DNA from 2 places in the Streptomyces sp. NPDC091272 genome. Region 1 is predicted to be linked to the other one. Evidence: predicted binding sites of a transcription regulator. Region 1 holds the regulator's gene; the other holds the start of a gene.

Region 1 (9,383 bases):
TGATGCCGGGCGGCACGATCAGCCGGCCGCGGGCCGCGCCTCGGTGGCCGGCGTCCGCCACGGGCAGCGGTCGCGGTCCCACCAGGGACATCTCGCCCCGTACGACGTTGATCAACTGGGGGAGCTCGTCGAGCGAGAAGCGGCGCAGGAGGCGCCCGGCCGGGGTGGTGGGGGAGACGGCGTGGGACATGGTGCGGGAGGTGGTGCGGGTGACGGTGCGGAACTTCAGCAGCTCGAAGGGTGCGCCGTTCAGTCCGGCCCTGGTCTGCCGCAGGAGGACGCCGCCGGGAGACGTGAACGCCACGACGGCAGCGGCAGCGGCCAGCAGCGGGGCGAGAACGACGAGCAGCAGCAGGCTGCCGGCCAGGTCGAGCGTGCGCTTGGCGGACGGTGCCCGCATATCCGCATCCTTTCGTGGGATCTTTGCCTGACTTAATGCGAATAGTCGTTTTTGTGGAAATGACTCTCCCACGAGGAACAGCAGCCGGTGAGGGTGGCGCGCCACGCTCGCGTCACCCGGCCGGGTCGAAGAGGTGCGGAGAGGTGTTGGCCGGCACGGCACCTGTTCCGACGCCGGGCGCCTGAGCGGGTGAGGCGAACGAGGAGGGGACGGATCCGATGAACACGCAACCGGAGGACCAGGAGGGCCGGGGCGCGCAGGGGGACTGGGCCGGGCAGGAGGGCCGGGAGGGGCAGGAGGGCTTGGATGGCCGGGATGGCCGGGAGGGGCAGGAGGGCTTGGTGGGCCGGGATGGCCGGGACGGGCAGGAGGTCCGAGAGGTCCAAGAGGTCCGAGAGCGTCGGGAGGCCCGCCCACACCCGCCCGGGCGACGCCTCAACCGCACGCTCCGCGCCGTCAGGAGCGGCAGGCCCCTGCGGCTCCTCTGCGCGGGCGTGGCGCTGCTCGTCGGGTTGTCCGCGGTCGCCGGCTGGCTCGCGTACCGGAAGATCGACGGCAACATCCGTACCGACGAACAGACCGCCGCGCTGCTCGCCGAGTACGGGGCCCAGCGCCCCGCCCCGCACCCCGGCGGCGCGCAGAACATCCTGCTGCTCGGCTCCGACTGGCGGCAGGAGGCGGGCAGTGAGCGTTCCGACACGGTGATGCTGCTGCACGTGGCCGCCGACCGTAGGCGCGCCGAGGTGCTGAGCGTGCCGCGTGACCTGCGGGTAGACATCCCGAGCTGTCTGCGCCAGGACGGGGAGTACAGCGTCGAGCAGAACGCCCAGTTCAACTGGGCCTTCCAGTTCGGCGGCGCGGCCTGCACCATCCGTACGCTGGAGAAGCTCACCGGCATCCGGATCGACCACCACCTCAGCGTCGACTTCACCGGCTTCAAGAAGATCGTCAACGCGGTGGGCGGTGTCGAGGTGAACGTCAGGAAGGCCGAGCACGATCCGAACGTCGGCCTCGACCTGAGCGCGGGCAAGCACCTGCTCAAGGGCGAGACCGCGCTCTCCTACGTCCGGGCGCGCAGCTACGTCGGCGACGGCAGTGACCTCAACCGGATCAGCCGCCAGCAGGACTTCGTCGCCCGGCTGGCCGCCAAGATCCGCAACAACGGCACCCTCGCCAACCCCGCCCGGCTCTTCCCGGTCCTGGACGCGGCGACCTCCGCGGTGAGCGCGGACACGGGCCTCGACTCGCTGAGCGAGCTGTACGGCATGGTCCAGAGCCTGCAGGAGCTGCCGCCCGGGGCGCTGACCTTCCACACGGTGCCGCACCGCCAGGCGCAGGACCACTGGTACCGCCTCGACCTGGAACAACCGGAGGCCCGCCGGGTGTTCGAAGCGGTACAGAAGGACACGCCGCTGGCGGCGGCGCTGCGGAGGGCGCAGCGGGAGCCGGCGGAGGAACCGGACGAGCCGGAGTTCGAGCCGTACCACGACGCGTACGAGTAAGCGGGCCAGAGCGACGCGTACGAAGTAGACGCGTACGAGTAGGCGCCAGAACTTGGGGCAGCGGGGGTGGGGCGGCTCCGTAACCACGGGCGCCCCGCCCGCACCCACCACCCTCAATCGCCACCCTCACCCCTCTGAGATGGGCAAACGCAACCGTCGGCGCCCTTGCGGATAAGAACCGCATAAGAGTTGAGCGAGGTCGACTCAGGTCTGTTGACGTCTGCGGGCAGGTGATGCATCCTTGAGTCAGATCCACTCAAGTAAGAACTGCAGGAGGAATCGAAATGGCACGTGCGGTCGGCATCGACCTGGGCACGACTAACTCCGTCGTCAGCGTTCTCGAAGGCGGCGAGCCCACCGTCATCACCAACGCCGAGGGCGCCAGGACCACGCCGTCCGTCGTCGCCTTCGCCAAGAACGGCGAGGTGCTCGTCGGCGAGGTCGCGAAGCGCCAGGCAGTCACCAACGTCGACAGGACGATCCGCTCCGTCAAGCGCCACATGGGCACCGACTGGAGCATCGACCTCGACGGCAAGAGCTTCAACCCGCAGCAGATGAGCGCCTTCATCCTGCAGAAGCTCAAGCGTGACGCGGAGTCCTACCTGGGCGAGAAGGTGGCCGACGCGGTCATCACCGTCCCGGCGTACTTCAACGACTCCGAGCGTCAGGCGACGAAGGAGGCCGGTGAGATCGCGGGCCTCAACGTCCTGCGCATCGTCAACGAGCCGACTGCCGCCGCCCTGGCGTACGGCCTCGACAAGGACGACCAGACGATCCTCGTCTTCGACCTCGGCGGCGGCACCTTCGACGTGTCGCTCCTGGAGATCGGTGACGGCGTCGTCGAGGTGAAGGCCACCAACGGTGACAACCACCTCGGTGGTGACGACTGGGACCAGCGCGTCGTCGACTACCTCGTGAAGCAGTTCCAGGGCAACCACGGTGTGGACCTGGGCAAGGACAAGATGGCTCTCCAGCGTCTGCGCGAGGCCGCGGAGAAGGCGAAGATCGAGCTGTCGTCGTCCACCGAGACGTCGATCAACCTGCCCTACATCACGGCGTCCGCCGAGGGCCCGCTGCACCTGGACGAGAAGCTCACCCGCGCCCAGTTCCAGCAGCTCACCTCCGACCTGCTGGAGCGGTGCAAGAGCCCGTTCAACAACGTCATCAAGGACGCGGGCATCCAGCTCTCCGAGATCGACCACGTCGTTCTCGTCGGTGGCTCGACCCGTATGCCGGCCGTGGCCGAGCTCGTCAAGGAGCTCACCGGTGGCCGCGAGGCCAACAAGGGCGTCAACCCGGACGAGGTCGTCGCCATCGGCGCCTCGCTCCAGGCGGGTGTCCTCAAGGGTGAGGTCAAGGACGTCCTGCTCCTCGACGTGACCCCGCTGTCCCTGGGTATCGAGACCAAGGGCGGCATCATGACCAAGCTCATCGAGCGGAACACCACGATTCCGACGAAGCGCTCCGAGATCTTCACGACGGCCGAGGACAACCAGCCGTCCGTGCAGATCCAGGTCTACCAGGGCGAGCGCGAGATCGCGGCGTACAACAAGAAGCTCGGGATGTTCGAGCTGACCGGTCTGCCGCCGGCCCCGCGTGGCGTGCCGCAGATCGAGGTCGCCTTCGACATCGACGCCAACGGCATCATGCACGTCGCTGCCAAGGACCTCGGCACCGGCAAGGAGCAGAAGATGACCGTCACCGGTGGCTCCTCGCTGCCGAAGGACGAGGTCAACCGGATGCGCGAAGAGGCCGAGCAGTACGCGGACGAGGACCACAAGCGCCGCGAGGCCGCCGAGACCCGCAACCAGGCCGAGCAGCTCGTCTACCAGACGGAGAAGTTCCTCAAGGACAACGAGGAGAAGGTCCCCGCCGACGTGAAGACCGAGGTCGAGACCTCCGTCACCGAGCTGAAGGAAAAGCTCAAGGGCGAGGACACGGCCGAGATCCGCACGGCGACGGAGAAGGTCGCCGCCGTCTCGCAGAAGCTGGGCCAGGCGATGTACGCCGACGCCCAGGGCGCGCAGGCCGCGGGCGCCGAGGGTGCCCCGGGCGCCGAGGGTGCCGGTCAGGCGCAGGCCGACGACGACGTCGTCGACGCCGAGATCGTCGACGACGAGAAGGACAAGAAGGGCGGCGCTGCCTGATGACGGAGGAGACACCGGGCTTCGACGAGAAGCCCGACGTCTCTCCCGGCACGGACGACGCCGAGCCGAAGGCCGCCGAGACCCCCGCGTCCAAGGATTCCTTGGACGAGGGCTCGGCGGCCCCGGCCGGGGACGCGAGTGCCGCGAAGGACGTCGCACTGACCGCCCAGCTGGACCAGGCCAAGATGGCGCTCTCCGAGCGCACGGCCGACCTCCAGCGGCTCCAGGCCGAGTACCAGAACTACCGTCGCCGCGTGGAGCGGGACCGGGTCACGGTCAAGGAGATCGCCGCGGCGAACCTCGTGACCGAGCTCCTCCCGACGCTCGACGACATCGGCCGGGCACGGGAACACGGCGAACTGGTCGGCGGCTTCAAGTCGGTGGCCGAGTCGCTGGAGACCGTGGCCGCGAAGATGGGCCTCATGCAGTTCGGCAAGGAGGGCGAGCCCTTCGACCCGACGATCCACGAAGCCCTGATGCACAGCTACGCACCGGACGTCACCGAGACGACCTGCGTGGCGATCCTGCAGCCCGGCTACCGGATCGGCGAACGCACGATCCGTCCCGCCCGGGTCGCGGTGGCGGAGCCCCAGCCGGGCGCCGCCGACAAGAGTGAGGAAACCGAGGACGCTGAGGAGAGCGGTGGCCCCGAAAAGGGCTGAAGCTCTGCGGAGTCCGAGAGGAGGGACGTCGAGGAATGAGCACTAAGGACTTCGTCGAGAAGGACTACTACAAGGTCCTCGGCGTCCCCAAGGACGCCACCGAGGCCGAGATCAAGAAGGCGTACCGGAAGCTCGCCCGCGAGTTCCACCCGGACGCCAACAAGGGCAACGCCGAGGCCGAGGACCGCTTCAAGGAGATCTCCGAGGCGAACGACATCCTCGGGGACGCCAAGAAGCGCAAGGAGTACGACGAGGCGCGCGCGCTCTTCGGGAACGGCGGCTTCCGCCCCGGCCCCGGGGCCGCGGGCGGCGGCTCGTTCAACTTCGACCTCGGGGACCTGTTCGGCGGCGCGGCCGGCGGCTCCACCCAGCCCGGTGGCTTCGGCGGTGGCATCGGGGACGTCTTCGGCGGCCTCTTCAACCGCGGCGGTACGGGCACGCGCACGCAGCCCCGCCGCGGCCAGGACATCGAGTCCGAGGTCACCCTCAGCTTCACCGAGGCGGTCGACGGGGCGACGGTGCCGCTGCGGATGTCGTCCCAGGCCCCCTGCAAGGCCTGTTCCGGCACCGGCGACAAGAACGGCACGCCCCGGGTGTGCCCGACCTGCGTCGGCACCGGGCAGGTCTCGCGCGGCGGCGGTGGCGGGTTCTCCCTCACCGACCCGTGCGTGGACTGCAAGGGCCGCGGTCTGATCGCCGAGACCCCCTGCGACATCTGCAAGGGCTCGGGGCGGGCCAAGTCCTCGCGCACCATGCAGGTCCGCATCCCCGCCGGCGTCGTCGACGGGCAGCGGATCCGCCTGCGCGGCAAGGGAACCCCGGGCGAACGCGGCGGACCGGCCGGCGACCTCTACGTCGTCGTGCACGTCGACGCGCACCCCGTCTTCGGCCGCAAGGGCGACAACCTCACCGTCACCGTGCCGGTCTCCTTCACGGAGGCGGCGCTCGGCGGCGAGGTGAAGGTGCCCACCCTCGGCGGTCCCGCGGTCACCCTGAAGCTGCCCGCAGGCACGCCCAACGGGCGCACGATGCGGGCCCGTGGCAAGGGCGCGGTCCGCAAGGACGGCACCCGTGGCGACCTCCTCGTCACCGTCGAGGTCGACGTACCCACCGAACTGAACGACAAGGCCAGGGAAGCCCTGGAGACCTACCGTGAGGCCACGGCGGGCGACGACCCGCGGGCCGCACTCTTCCAGGACGCGAAGGGGGCATAGGAGAGTCATGGACGGCCGACGACGCACCAATCCTTACGAGTTGACCGACGAGTCTCCGGTGTACGTCATCTCGGTCGCCGCTCAGCTCTCCGGCCTGCACCCGCAGACCCTGCGTCAGTACGACCGCCTCGGCCTGGTCTCCCCCGACCGCACGGCCGGGCGCGGTCGGCGCTACTCGGCCCGTGACATCGAACTACTGCGCACCGTCCAGCAGTTGTCGCAGGACGAGGGCATCAATCTGGCCGGTATCAAGCGCATCATCGAGCTGGAGAACCAGGTCGCGGCCCTGCAGTCCCGGGTCGCCGAACTCTCGGCCGCGGTGGACGGCGCCGCCGCCGCCATCCAGCAACGCGAGGCCCAGGTGCACGCCTCGTACCGCCGCGACCTGGTCCCCTACCAGGACGTCCACCAGGCGAGCGCACTGGTGGTGTGGCGCCCCAGGCGGCACGGCGAGGCCTAGGCCCCGCCCGGGGCCGCCCAGGCCCGCCTTCAAGTCCAGTCTTCAAGTCCAGGCTTCAAGCCCCGCCTTCAGTCCCGCCCGACCCCGCCTGTCCGGCCGGCCGCGGTTCGTCCAGGATGCCCGATCTGGCGATCTGGTAGCCGAGCTGGGCGCGGTTGCTGCTGCCGCCGAGCGCGGCGGAGAGCTTCGCGATGTGGGCGCGGCAGGTGCGGATGTTGAGGCCGAGGCGGTGCGCGATCTCCTCGTCCACGTTGCCCTCCACGAGTAGCCGGGCGATGGAGCGACGGATGGCCGTGATGCCGTCCGGTCCTGCGGGCTCGGGCAGCGGTTCGTGCAGGGGTACGGCGTGCTGCCAGAAGCAGTCGAAGGCGGCCGTCAGGAAGGCGATGAGGTCGGGGTCCCTCAGCTCCAGGGCGATACGGGTGCCGGCCCCGGCCGGGATGTAAGCCACCGTGCGGTCGAAGATCATCAGGCGGGGAACCAGTTCCTCCAGGGTGCGCACCTCCAGCTGGACGTCGGCCAGGCGGTCCAGGTAGGCGTGCAGGCCGTAGCTGTGCCGCACGGTGTGCTGGTAGAGGGTGCGCATGTGGATGCCGCGCACGCCGAAGTGCTGGGAGCGCTCAAGGGCCTGGGCGAGGTCGAGTTCGGAGCGGGCTCCGCCGGGCTGGAGCGTGCGGACCTCCGTGTGGCATTCCGCGGAAGCCGTGTCCAGGGAGGCGTTGATCCGCTCAAGACCTTCCAGGACGGTGATCGCGGGAAGTGGGGCCGAGATCAAGGTTGTTCCGATCGGGCGAGGGGCGCACTCAGACGCTGTTAGGAGTCGAGGATGTTCGACCTTGCTATCAGATAGCCGAGTTGGGCGCGGCTCCCGCTGCCCAAAGAGGCGGCCAGTTTGGCTATATGTGCTCGGCAGGTCCGGACGTTCATGCCCAGCCGACGGGCGATGGCCTCGTCCACGTAACCGTCGATGAGCAGCTTCGCGATGGAGCGCTGGACGCCCGAGATTCCGGTCGGGGTGGGCTCGTAGGTCACGGGTTCGACGAGGGGGACGGCGCGGTGCCAGAACTGCTCGAAGACGTTGGCGAGGTACTCGACGAGTCCGGGGTGGCGGATCTCCAGGGCGACCTCGCGGTCGTCGCTGGCGGGCAGGAAGGCCACCTTGCGATCGAAGATCATCAAGCGTTCGATGAGTTCTTCGAGGGTACGGATCTCCACCCTGCCCTCGGCCATGATCTCCGCGTAGGCGAGAGTACCGTGGCTGTGCCGCGCCGTGTGCTGGTACAGGGTGCGCATCCGGACACCCCGGCCGGTCATCAACTGGCCGCGCTGGACCGCCAGGTGCAGGGTGTCCTCACTGCGGCCGCCACCCGGCTGGATGGTGAGGACCTCGGACCGGCAGTCGGCGATGGCGGCGCCGATGGCCGCGTTGATGCGGGGCTTGCTCTCCAGCACGGTGATTGCGTGGGTGATGGGTGGATCCTGTGCACTGATCGCCATGAACTGGTCGAAGGAATCGACCAGTTCGACCGCGAGCCGGCGGTGCTCCTGGATCTGGTGCTCGATGGGGTGCAGACGTTTGGCCAAAACCGCCGCGGGTGGAACCGGGCGCAGGAAGTCCGCGTCGTCCGGGTCGGGTTGCAACAGTGCCAAGTCCATCAGGCAAGGTATGGACGTCACTTCGGCACGCGCGATGCGACCGGACTGCAATGCCCGGATGTAGGCCTGCCTCCCTTGGTCGCACAGGTCCGACACCCCATGAGGATGTGCCACTTCTGCCCCGCTCTGGTCCATTTGTCCGCCCCCCAGGGTCTTGCACGTACAAGAACATGATGCATCGACTCTGTGGTGCTGACGTGGGTCTATGAGCCATCGTTTCGGTGTCGGGGGCGACGAAACCTAGGAAGTGAGGACGAAGCCGACCATGCGCAAGAGATTGCTTCACTCGGTGCTCGCGGTGTCCTTTTCCGCAAGTGCGCTGTTCACGGCGGCGGGCGGCTACGACGTGATCTGGGACAGTGCCCCAGCGAGTGCCCACACCCGCGCCGGCGACGTGGTGCCGCCGGACGTGATCTGGGACCTCGTCCCTGCCGCCGTCAAGGGCCCGGGGGACGTGATCTGGGATTCCGTCCCTGCCGGTCAGGACGCCTGACATGCCTTCGGACGATCCCTCCTTCCGGCGTGAGATGGCACGCGTCATCCGCAGCGGGTGGCACCTCGTCGATCTTGTCTCCGCCCTCCCCGAGCGCGGCGACTCGTTGATGGTGACCCTCTTCGGCGACCCGATCCTGGTCGTTCGTGACCAGGACGAGGAGGTCCGTGCCTACCGGTGTCTGCGCAGGCCCCGTGGCGCGCCGCAGCCGATCCGGTGCGAGATCCGGTACGGCAACATCTTCGTGAACCTTGAGAAGTCCGACCACCAGCTCTTCGAGGCGGAGAACGTTCCCCGCTCCGCCTCGCGCCTGACCACCCCCCGCAGTGCCTGACGCGATTCCCCCGTTGCAGTAGATCGCTCAGGCGCTTCCCCCCCACGGCGGCGTCCTCGTGAACCTGAACACGAGGGCGCCGCTGTGTTGTGCCCGCACGCGCGCCCGCACACGGCCTGGAGCGCCTGAGCGCCCACCACGGCCCACGCGCCCGCACGCGGCCCGTGCCTACGCGTTGCCCATGCCCCGCGTCACCGTGATCTCGATGACGACCCGCGCGGGGTTCTCCCGCGGGGTGCGCCCGTAGCGCTCGGTGTAGCGCCGCTCCGCGTCCGCGACCTCCGCCGGCTCCGTGCGCAGGCGTGCCACCCCCTCCAGCGTCGCCCACTTGCGGCCCGCCATCTGGCACACCGCGACCCGGGCCCCCGCCGCGCCCGCCGCCGCCACGTGGACGGCCTTGCGGCTGGTGCCCGAGCAGATGACGCGCGCGACGCCCTGCTCCGGGTCGAAGGTCACCCCTACCGGCACCACGTGTGGCGTTCCGTCCGGGCGGGGGGTAGTCAGGGTGCAGAGGT
Region 2 (9,383 bases), on a different contig from region 1:
GCACGAGGCGCGGGGCGGGAATCGGGAACGAGGACACGGAACCTGGACACTCCCCGCCCCGCCCCTATCCTCACCGGACGGCATCGCGCGTCGGCCACCGGCTGGGTGGGGCGTGGAGGTAGCCCGTGAGTTTGCCCTACGGAGGCATTCCACAGTGTCGGTCCAGCTGAATCACACGATCGTCTTCTCCCGTGACAACCGGGAATCCGCAGAGTTCTTCGCCCACGTCATGGGCCTCGAAGTAGGCACCCGATGGGGCCCGTTCATCCAGGTCACTCTCGCGAACGGCGTCGACCTCGACTTCGCGACGCTCCCGCCCACGCAGGACGTCTTCCCGCAGCACTACGCGTTCCTCGTCCCCGAGGACGAGTTCGACGCCATCCTCGCCCGGATCCGGGCACTGGACCTGCCGTACACGGCCGACCCGCACGGCAAACAGCCGGGCGAGATCAACCATAACGACGGCGGCCGGGGCGTCTACTTCCCCGACCCGTCAGGCCACGGCCTGGAAATCATCACGGTGCCCTACGGAGGCTTCTCCGCGGCGTAGCACCGCACTCAGCCCCCGGGCTACGCGGCTCCAGGTGGGGCCCGCGCGAGCGACACGCGCGGGCCCCACCCACCCCGGCCGGTCCGCTCCCCGCCCTACCCCTCGTACGTCTCGTCGAAGATCTCCTCGGCGGTGGAAACAGTCCAGGCACGTTCCGCCCACCGGCCGAGCACATCGAGGTCCACGCAGGAGGCGATCTGCTCCCGGGCTTCGAGGGACGGCTCCAGCCCCCGCCGCTCCAGCACCATCAAAATCGCCGCGGCACGCTCCTGCGCACGGCCTTCCTCGCGGCCTTCCTCACGGCCTTCCTCACGCACCTTCTGAGCAGCTTCGGAGCGGAAGAAGATATTCATGGTGTCCATCAGTTTCCTCCAGGTCCGCCGGGCCGACTCGTCCGCAAGGCCCGCCTCGACGTACTCGGCGTAGATCACCGCTTCGTTCGGATCCAAGGCGTCCAGGGCGTCGGCCAGTGACTTCAGTATGGCAGTGACGTCCGGGTCACTACCATGCGTGATCGCCGAGAACACGGCGAGTGGGACGTTACTGCGCACCTGCCCCGCCTCGGCGATCACCGGGACGTTGTCCGGCCCCAGAACCAGGGGCCGGACCAGCAAGGACGGCAGTCCGGGCAGCCCGAACTCGATCGGCTTCGCTGCCCACCGCGCTGTTGCCCGGTCGTGGCACAGAACCAGAAGCACAGGCTGGCCGTCGTACTTGTCCAGCAGATACGCCAGGTAGTACGCCCAGCTTCGTCGCTTGCGTGCAACCGGGCGGCCCTGCGACTCCAGGACGACGAAGTATGTCTCGTCCCTGGTGTCGATGCGCAGAATCGTATCGGCCCGGCGCTCGATCGCCTCGATCTCGGTCAGATCCACACTGACGGGTTCGATCTTTTCGTACACGGGAAACGGGACACCCAGCAGCTCCTGCAGAGCGCTGATCAACAAGCCGGTGTCCCGCTGGAACACCTTGTGCAGAGTTTCGTGGTGCGCTGAGACCATGACCGTGACGCTAGGGCGGGTCTGGCATGTGCGGTGGGCACATGCCAGACGTTCACCCGATCGGGTTATGCGGGCTCCTAACCCGCGAGAACCAGGTCCCGTGCCTTCGACCCGAGTTCGAGTGCTTCGGCGGGTTCGGTGACCCGTTGCTGGAGCTCCACGAACGCGCCCTGCGCGCCCCATGCGCGTACGGCGCGCAGGGTGTTGGCGATGTCTTCCGCGGTCTCGCCGGGGTTCACGTTGACGCGGATCAGCTGTCGCAGGGACTCCGGGTCCCGGCCTGCTTCCTCGGCGGCTTGGCGGGCCATGCCCCACAGTGCGTCGTGGCCGGCGTCCGGCATGGCTATGCCCACCCAGCCGGCGGCGCGGCGGCCGATGCGGTGCATGGCTGCCGGGCCGAAGCCGCCCAGGTAGACGGGCGGTCCGCCCTGCTGTGCCGGGCGCAGGTCCACGTGCGAGTCGGGGATCTGCCAGGTCTCGCCCCGGTGCCCGAACGGGTTCTCGGTCCAGATCTTCTCCAGCAGGTCGAGGATCTCGTCGAGCTGCGCGCCCCGCTTGCTGAAGTCGGCGTTGACGGAGGTGTACTCGTCCCGCATCCAGCCGACCCCGAACCCCGCGTCGAGCCGGCCGTTGCTGACGAGGTCGAGCGAGGTGAGGCTGCGGGCCAGGAGCAGGGGCGGGTACCAGGGGGCGTTGAGGGTGCTGGTGCCCAGGCGGACGCGGGTGGTGGCGGTCGCGGCGACGGTGAGGGCGACCAGCGGGTCGACGAAGCGCTTGAAGCCTTCGGGGTACGGGTCCTCCTTCGTGTATCCCGGGTACACGTCGCTCGGCTCGACCGGCGCCAGGGAGCGGTCGCCGACCCAGAGGGAGTCGAAGCCGAGCTGTTCGGCGTCCCTCGCGTAGGCGGCGATGAGCTCGGGGCGCGCGTGGCTGCCGTACTGGGGCAGGGAAATTCCGATGTCCATGTCACCTATCTGTATCACCGCGGTGAAGCATGGCGTGAGGGGTGGCACGGGATCAACTCCCGTGCCACCCCTGTGATTTGAGTGGCCGTTACGCGGCGACCGTGGCCGCCACCCGAGCCGGTGCCAGGGCGATCTCCAGTACCTGGCGGACGTCCGTCACCGGGTGGACCTCCAGCTTTTCGAGGATCTCGGCCGGTACGTCGTCCAGGTCGGGCTCGTTCCGCTTGGGGATGATCACCGTGGTGGTACCGGCCCGGTGGGCGGCGAGCAGCTTCTGCTTCAGACCGCCGATGGGCAGGACCCGGCCGGTCAGGGACACCTCGCCGGTCATGGCCACGTCGGTGCGGACCAGCCGGCCGGAGAGGAGGGAGGCGAGGGCGGTGGTGAGGGTGATGCCCGCACTCGGACCGTCCTTGGGAACCGCACCCGCCGGGAAGTGGATGTGGATGCCCCGCTCCTTCAAGTCCCTCACGGGCAGTTCCAGTTCGGCGCCGTGCGAGCGGAGGAAGGAGAGGGCGATCTGCGCGGACTCCTTCATCACGTCGCCGAGCTGGCCCGTGAGGGTCAGCCCCGCACCGCCGGTCTCCTCGTCGGCGAGGGAGGCCTCGACGAAGAGGACGTCGCCACCCGCGCCGGTCACGGCGAGTCCGGTGGCCACGCCGGGCACCGCGGTGCGCCGCTCGGCCGGGTCCTGGGCGGACTCGGGCACGTGGTGCGGCCGGCCGATGAGGTCCCGCAGGTCGGTGTCCTGGATGGCGAACGGCAGCTCCCGCTCCCCCAGTTCGTGCTGGGCCGCGACCTTGCGGAGCAGCCGGGAGACCGCGCGCTCCAGGTTCCGTACGCCCGCCTCCCGGGTGTACTCCCCCGCCAGCTTGCGCAGCGCCGACTCGTCGAGGCTGACCTCGCCCGGCTCCAGACCCGCGCGGTCGAGCTGGCGCGGCAGCAGGTGGTCGCGGGCGATGACGACCTTCTCGTCCTCGGTGTAACCGTCCAGACGGACCAGTTCCATACGGTCCAGGAGCGCCTCGGGGATGGATTCCAGGACGTTGGCGGTGGCGAGGAAGACGACGTCGGAGAGGTCGAGCTCGACCTCCAGGTAGTGGTCACGGAAGGTGTGGTTCTGCGCCGGGTCCAGCACCTCCAGCAGTGCCGCCGCCGGGTCGCCCCGGAAGTCGGAGCCGACCTTGTCGATCTCGTCGAGGAGGACGACCGGGTTCATCGACCCGGCCTCCTTGACGGCCCGGACGATTCGGCCGGGGAGCGCGCCGACGTAGGTACGGCGGTGGCCGCGGATCTCCGCCTCGTCGCGCACGCCGCCGAGCGCGACCCGGACGAACTTGCGGCCCATCGCGTGGGCGACGGACTCACCGAGCGAGGTCTTGCCGACGCCGGGCGGGCCGACCAGGGCCAGCACCGCGCCGCCGCGACGGCCTCCGACCACGCCGAGGCCACGGTCGGCCCGGCGCTTGCGGACCGCCAGGTACTCGGTGATGCGCTCCTTCACGTCGTCCAGGCCCGCGTGCTCCGCGTCCAGGATCTCGCGGGCGCCCTTGATGTCGTACTGGTCCTCGGTGTGCTCGTTCCACGGCAGTTCGAGGACGGTGTCCAGCCAGGTGCGGATCCAGGAGCCCTCCGGGGACTGGTCGCTGGAGCGCTCCAGCTTCTCGACCTCCTTGAGGGCGGCCTCCCGTACCTTCTCGGGCAGGTCGGCGGCCTCGACGCGGGCGCGGTAGTCGTCGGACTCCTCGCCCTCGGCCTCGCCGTTCAGGTCTCGGAGCTCCTTGCGCACGGCGTCGAGCTGCTTGCGCAGGAGGAACTCGCGCTGCTGCTTGTCGACGCCGTCCTGGACGTCCTTCGCGATGGTCTCGGCGACGTCCTGCTCGGCCAGGTGCTCACTCAGCGCGGTCAGCGCGAGGCGCAGCCTGGCGACCGGGTCGGCGGTCTCCAGGAGCTCGACCTTCTGGCCCGTGGTCAGGAAGGGTGAGTAACCGGAGTTGTCGGCGAGCGCGGAGACGCCCTCGATCTGCTGGACCCGGTCCACGACCTGCCAGGCGCCGCGCTTCTTCAGCCAGGTGGTGGCGAGGGCCTTGTACTCCCTCACCAACTCGGCGACCGCGCCCGGCACCGGGTCGGGGTCGGCCTCGTCGATCCGGGTGCCCTCCACCCAGAGGGCGGCGCCGGGCCCGGTCGTCCCCGCGCCGATCCTGACGCGGTCGCGGGCCCGGATGAGGGCGCCCGGGTCCCCGTCGGACAGCCGGCCCACCTGCTCGACGGTGCCGAGCACGCCGGTTCCCGCGTACGTCCCGTCGATGCGCGGAACAAGCAGCACCTCCGGCTTGCTGCTTCCGGTACGGGCTGCTGCTTGTGCCGCCTCGACCGCCGCGCGCACCTCGGTGTCGGACAGGTCGAGCGGCACCACCATCCCGGGCAGCACGACCTCGTCGTCGAGCGGCAGCACGGGCAGGGTGAGCGGTGTGGACGTCGATGCCATGATCTCCCCTAGGGCAGTGAAGTTGAGCTATACCGACTCAATGCATATGAGCTCCCTGATGTTCCCCAACCGGTGTTCGCTCTGAGCGATCAGCTGTCGACGAGGATCGCCTTCGCGGGATGTAATGGCTGACATACCGAATCGACCATTACCCGTAAGCCCTCGCTCACGACGCGCACCGCCCCGCCCTGCGCGTCGTTCTGGCGCCCCGCCCGACACCCACCGCAGCAGGGAGAATCCCCCCATGGCCCTCGCCACCACCACCGACGCCGTGCGCGCCTGGACCGAAGGGTGGGCCCTTTCGCGTGGGGCCGCCGAGCCCGTGCCGCAGCCGTGGGGCGTCACGATCGACATCGGCCTGCCGAAGGCCGTCACGCGGCACGTCCTGTTCGACTCGTACGCCTCCGACGAGGCGACCGTCCGCAAGCTGCTGCGCGCGGACTCGGCCCCCGGCACCTGGATCAAGTTCGTGGAGCCGCCGGAGGCGGTGGCGCCGTGGCTGGCGGACGGCTGGGAGTACGACACCCCCGGCCATCTGATGACTCTCGCCCTGACCCCCGGCCAGAGCGCCCCCGACGTCCCGGCCGGCTATACACGGCGCAGCTGGACCAGGGGCGGGCTGACCCGCGTACTGGTGCTGGCCGCCGACGGCTCGCTCGGCGTCCGCGGCCAGGTCGCGGTCACCGGCCGCACGGCGGTCGTCGACCAGGTGGAGACGAACGCGGCGCACCGCCGACGGGGCCTGGGCACCCTGGTGATGCGCACCCTCCAGGCGTGTGCGGCGCAACAGGGCGCCGAGGACTGCGTGCTCGGCGCGACCGACGAGGGCCGCGCGCTCTACACGACGCTGGGCTGGCAGCGGCGTTCGCCCCTGACGGGCATCTTCCGGCCGTAACGCCCACCGGGCCGCCCGGTCCGCCATCGGTGCGCCGTACCGATGGAACGCATCGGTACGGTGCGTCATACGGATGGAACGCATTGGTGCGGTGCGTCGTGCCGATGGAACGCATTGGTGCAGTGCGTACGTCAGAGCGGCAACAGGCAGCAGCATCAGCCGACACCGCAGACGACGGGAGCACCATGCGATCCGCACGAGTTGGAGCAGCAGGTACCGGAGCGATGGTGGTGGCGGCCCTCTGCGGGCTGTTGCTCGCGGGGTGCGGCGAAGGGGCGGCCGGCGGTCCCGCGACCGGGAAGCCGTCCGGTCCCGAGGTCTCGGTGTCGGACAGCGGCAACGGCCCTTCCGGCGCCGCGTCACCGAGCACCGTGCCGCCCGCCCCGGCATCCACACCGCCCTCGGCACCACCGTCCACGGAAGTGCCGCCGTCCGTCGATCCGGCGCCCTCCGCGTCCGTACCCGCGCAGACGCGGCGCCTCGTCGCGGCCACGGTCAGCGGGGGCATCGACGGCCGGCACCGCAGTGTGCTGGTGAACAGCGACGGCACGTACACCACTCTGGACCGGAAGAAGCCGCCGAGGTCCGGCCGGATGCGGCCCGCCCAACTGGCCGAGCTGCGCGCCGCCCTCGCCGCGTCGGACTTCGCGAAGCTGCCCCGGGTGTCGAGGGCCGATCCGCCCGTGATGGACGGAGTGACCACCGCGATCATCTACGACGGGCACGAGGTCGCCACGGACGGAATGAAGAAGATCCCGAAGCTGGACCGGGTCGTCGCGGCGCTGCCGGGACTCGGCTGAGCGAGCCGAGGGAGGGGAGCACAGGGGATGGGGACGGATGGGCGGTCCCGGCCCCCGCCTCGGGCCGGTCACAGGTACGAGGGCGCGGCCCGCTCCGCCTTCCAGCGCCGTACGAGCGGCCAGGTCGCCAACCCCAGGCAGAGGGCCAGCGGGTGGCCGAGCGCGGTGAGCGGGTCCGCGTACGCCACCAGGTCCTGCAGCAGTACGAGCCCGACGACGCCCAGCAGTCCCCACCTCAGCCACCGCAGCCGCAGGACCCCGGCCAGCGCCCCGACGCACGCCATCAGCCCGAAACTGATGCCGAAGTCGAGCCGGTGCAGCGAGGTTTCGGGCAGGTGCCCGGCCCAGACGGCGACGCCCACCGGGACCTCGGTGGCGAGCGACGCGACGACGTGCCCGAATACGAAGACCCCGGCCGCCCTGAGCCCGCCGACGCGGCGCTCCAGCGCGGTGAGGACCACCAGGAACCCGACGGCGTACGGAGAGGCCAACCCCCCTGCCACCCACAGCGCGCTGCCGACCAGGGCGAGCACCGGGGTGTGGGTCAGGTGGGCGACGTCCGTGCTGGAGCCGCGCAGCATCGCGGAGACGGTGGCCGGGTCGCCGAGCTGCGCGTAGAGCGAGGTCGCGATCAGGACCAGGGCGTAACAGAAGGTGAAGGGGGTGCCGGTGGGCGTGGGCAGAAGATGCCAGAGGTGCCAGCAGCGACGGTCGGGGACGGAGGCAAGAGCGGAGTCGGCGCCGGGAGCGGGAGCGGTGCCGGGAGCTGGAGCGGTGCCGGGAGCTGGAGCGGTGCCGGGAGCTGGAGCGGAATCCGGACCCGGAGCGATACCGACGCCCGCACCGGGACCGGCATCCGGAGCGATACCGACGCCCGACGCAGGGCCGGTCCGCCCGGTAGACAGTCGCTGTCCGGCCGGAGCAGTCCTCTGTCCGGCCGCAGCAGTCCGAGCCGCGGTCGTCTCCCCGTACTGCCGCCGCTTCGTCTGCGCCTTCGTCCTCGACCTGGTAACTGCGCGGTCCACTGCGTGAGGCCCCATTCCCCCGGGCGCCGCGCCTGGTGGCGGGCGGCCGGAATCGTCAAGCCACGCCCGTGTCCCTCGGTCGCGTCTCTCGCGTTCGCTTGCTGCTCCTGATGCAGACAACGCCCACCCTCCGCCGAAATCTCCCGCGTCGTCTATGACTCACGTCACATCAGCTCTCACAGAGGCAACCCGCATATCGTTTCGCGCGTCCCCGGTCGCCGCTCGCCCCAGCGGCCCACGCGCAAGGCGGCGGGGCCGTGCGGACGCCCGCGACCGGCGGTCGAGACAACATTCACAAGTCCTGCACGTTTGCGCGTACAACCCTGTCCATGGTGAACAACGGGTCACCGTGCCACCACGGCGCGACACCACGCCTACGCAACGTCTACTTCCTTGTGCGCAGGGCGAGTTACGACGCGGGGACTTCCGAAGGGTCATTGCGGAATGTCGTATTCAGCAAGATTCGGGCGATGAGGAAGGACTTGCCCGACGCGTGGCATTCGGGGCACGCGTGCCCCGTCGCACCGCGTAGCCGTGAGCTGGTCAGTGCCCTTACGCTGCTCACCTGACCGCGAGATCTTACGAACGCACTCCAGGGGCGGGGCGATGGAGCAGACACACACCAGCCACAACGGACTCGCGGCCACACCCGGCGCACAGCGCCGGGTTCTGGTCGTCGAGGACGATTCCACGATTGTGGACAACATCGCGGCCCGGCTCCGTGCCGAGGGCTTCCAGGTGCAGACGGCCGGTGACGGCCCGGCGGCCGTGGACACGGCCGAGGCCTGGCAGCCGGACCTGATGGTCCTCGACATCATGCTGCCCGGCTTCGACGGGCTCGAAGTCTGCCGCCGGGTGCAGGCACAGCGTCCGGTGCCGGTGCTCATGCTCACCGCGCGCGACGACGAGACCGACATGCTCGTCGGCCTCGGTGTCGGCGCCGACGACTACATGACGAAACCGTTCTCCATGCGTGAGCTCGCAGCGCGGGTGCACGTACTGCTGCGCCGGGTCGAGCGGGCGACCATCGCCGCCGCCACTCCGCGCAGCGGCATACTGCGCCTCGGCGAGCTGGAGATCGACCACGCCCAGCGGCGGGTACGGGTGCACGGCGAGGACGTGCACCTGACGCCCACCGAGTTCGACCTGCTGGTCTGCCTGGCGAACACGCCGCGTGCGGTCCTCTCCCGGGAGCAGCTGCTCGCCGAGGTGTGGGACTGGGCGGACGCCTCTGGCACCAGGACCGTCGACAGCCACATCAAGGCGCTGCGGCGCAAGATCGGCGCGGAGCGCATCCGTACCGTGCACGGCGTGGGCTACGCGCTGGAGACGCCGGCGCCGTGAGCACCGCGGCCGGGGCGAAGAAGGAAAAGAGAGCGAAGAGGGAGCCGGGGCGGGAGAGACGGCGGCGGGTGCCCGGCCCGCGGCAGGCGCCCCGGCGCCAGGACCGCGGTTGCCCCGAATGCGGCCGGCGCGTCCGCCGTCCGCTGCTGACCGGGCTCCGCTCCGCCCGGGCCCGGAAGCAGGGCTTCCTGCGCGGCGCCGGATCCCTGCTCTCCCGCTTCCTCGCCGCCCGGTCCTTCACCCTGCGGCCGTTCACGATCAGGGCGAAGCTGATCTCGCTGGTCGTCGTGTCCGTGGCCCTCACCACGGGTC

Evidence for each region. Region 1 encodes HspR, which represses chaperone genes until heat shock. Its sites were predicted from a motif close to TTGAGNNNNNNNNNCTCAA; they were not measured.
Region 2: a site for HspR is predicted at 5,030-5,048, ahead of lon (endopeptidase La). Genes of this name have one in related genera too.

Annotation. Positions count from the first base shown of each region.
Region 1 is NZ_JBIVVC010000003.1:258,824-268,206, reverse strand. It holds gene ACIQM4_RS10405 (sugar transferase) at 1-400, opposite strand, end outside; gene ACIQM4_RS10400 (LCP family protein) at 619-1,902, shown strand; gene dnaK (molecular chaperone DnaK) at 2,187-4,049, shown strand; gene grpE (nucleotide exchange factor GrpE) at 4,049-4,711, shown strand; gene dnaJ (molecular chaperone DnaJ) at 4,747-5,925, shown strand; gene ACIQM4_RS10380 (heat shock protein transcriptional repressor HspR) at 5,933-6,385, shown strand; gene ACIQM4_RS10375 (helix-turn-helix transcriptional regulator) at 6,441-7,160, opposite strand; gene ACIQM4_RS10370 (helix-turn-helix transcriptional regulator) at 7,199-8,176, opposite strand; gene ACIQM4_RS10365 (hypothetical protein) at 8,307-8,534, shown strand; gene ACIQM4_RS10360 ((2Fe-2S)-binding protein) at 8,536-8,868, shown strand; gene ACIQM4_RS10355 (TIGR03618 family F420-dependent PPOX class oxidoreductase) at 9,037-9,383, opposite strand, start outside.
Region 2 is NZ_JBIVVC010000002.1:183,028-192,410, forward strand. It holds gene ACIQM4_RS05635 (VOC family protein) at 155-550, shown strand; gene ACIQM4_RS05640 (hypothetical protein) at 646-1,551, opposite strand; gene ACIQM4_RS05645 (TIGR03619 family F420-dependent LLM class oxidoreductase) at 1,629-2,516, opposite strand; gene lon (endopeptidase La) at 2,605-5,007, opposite strand; gene ACIQM4_RS05655 (GNAT family N-acetyltransferase) at 5,252-5,902, shown strand; gene ACIQM4_RS05660 (hypothetical protein) at 6,088-6,702, shown strand; gene ACIQM4_RS05665 (rhomboid-like protein) at 6,771-7,568, opposite strand; gene ACIQM4_RS05670 (response regulator transcription factor) at 8,334-9,071, shown strand; gene ACIQM4_RS05675 (sensor histidine kinase) at 9,314-9,383, shown strand, end outside.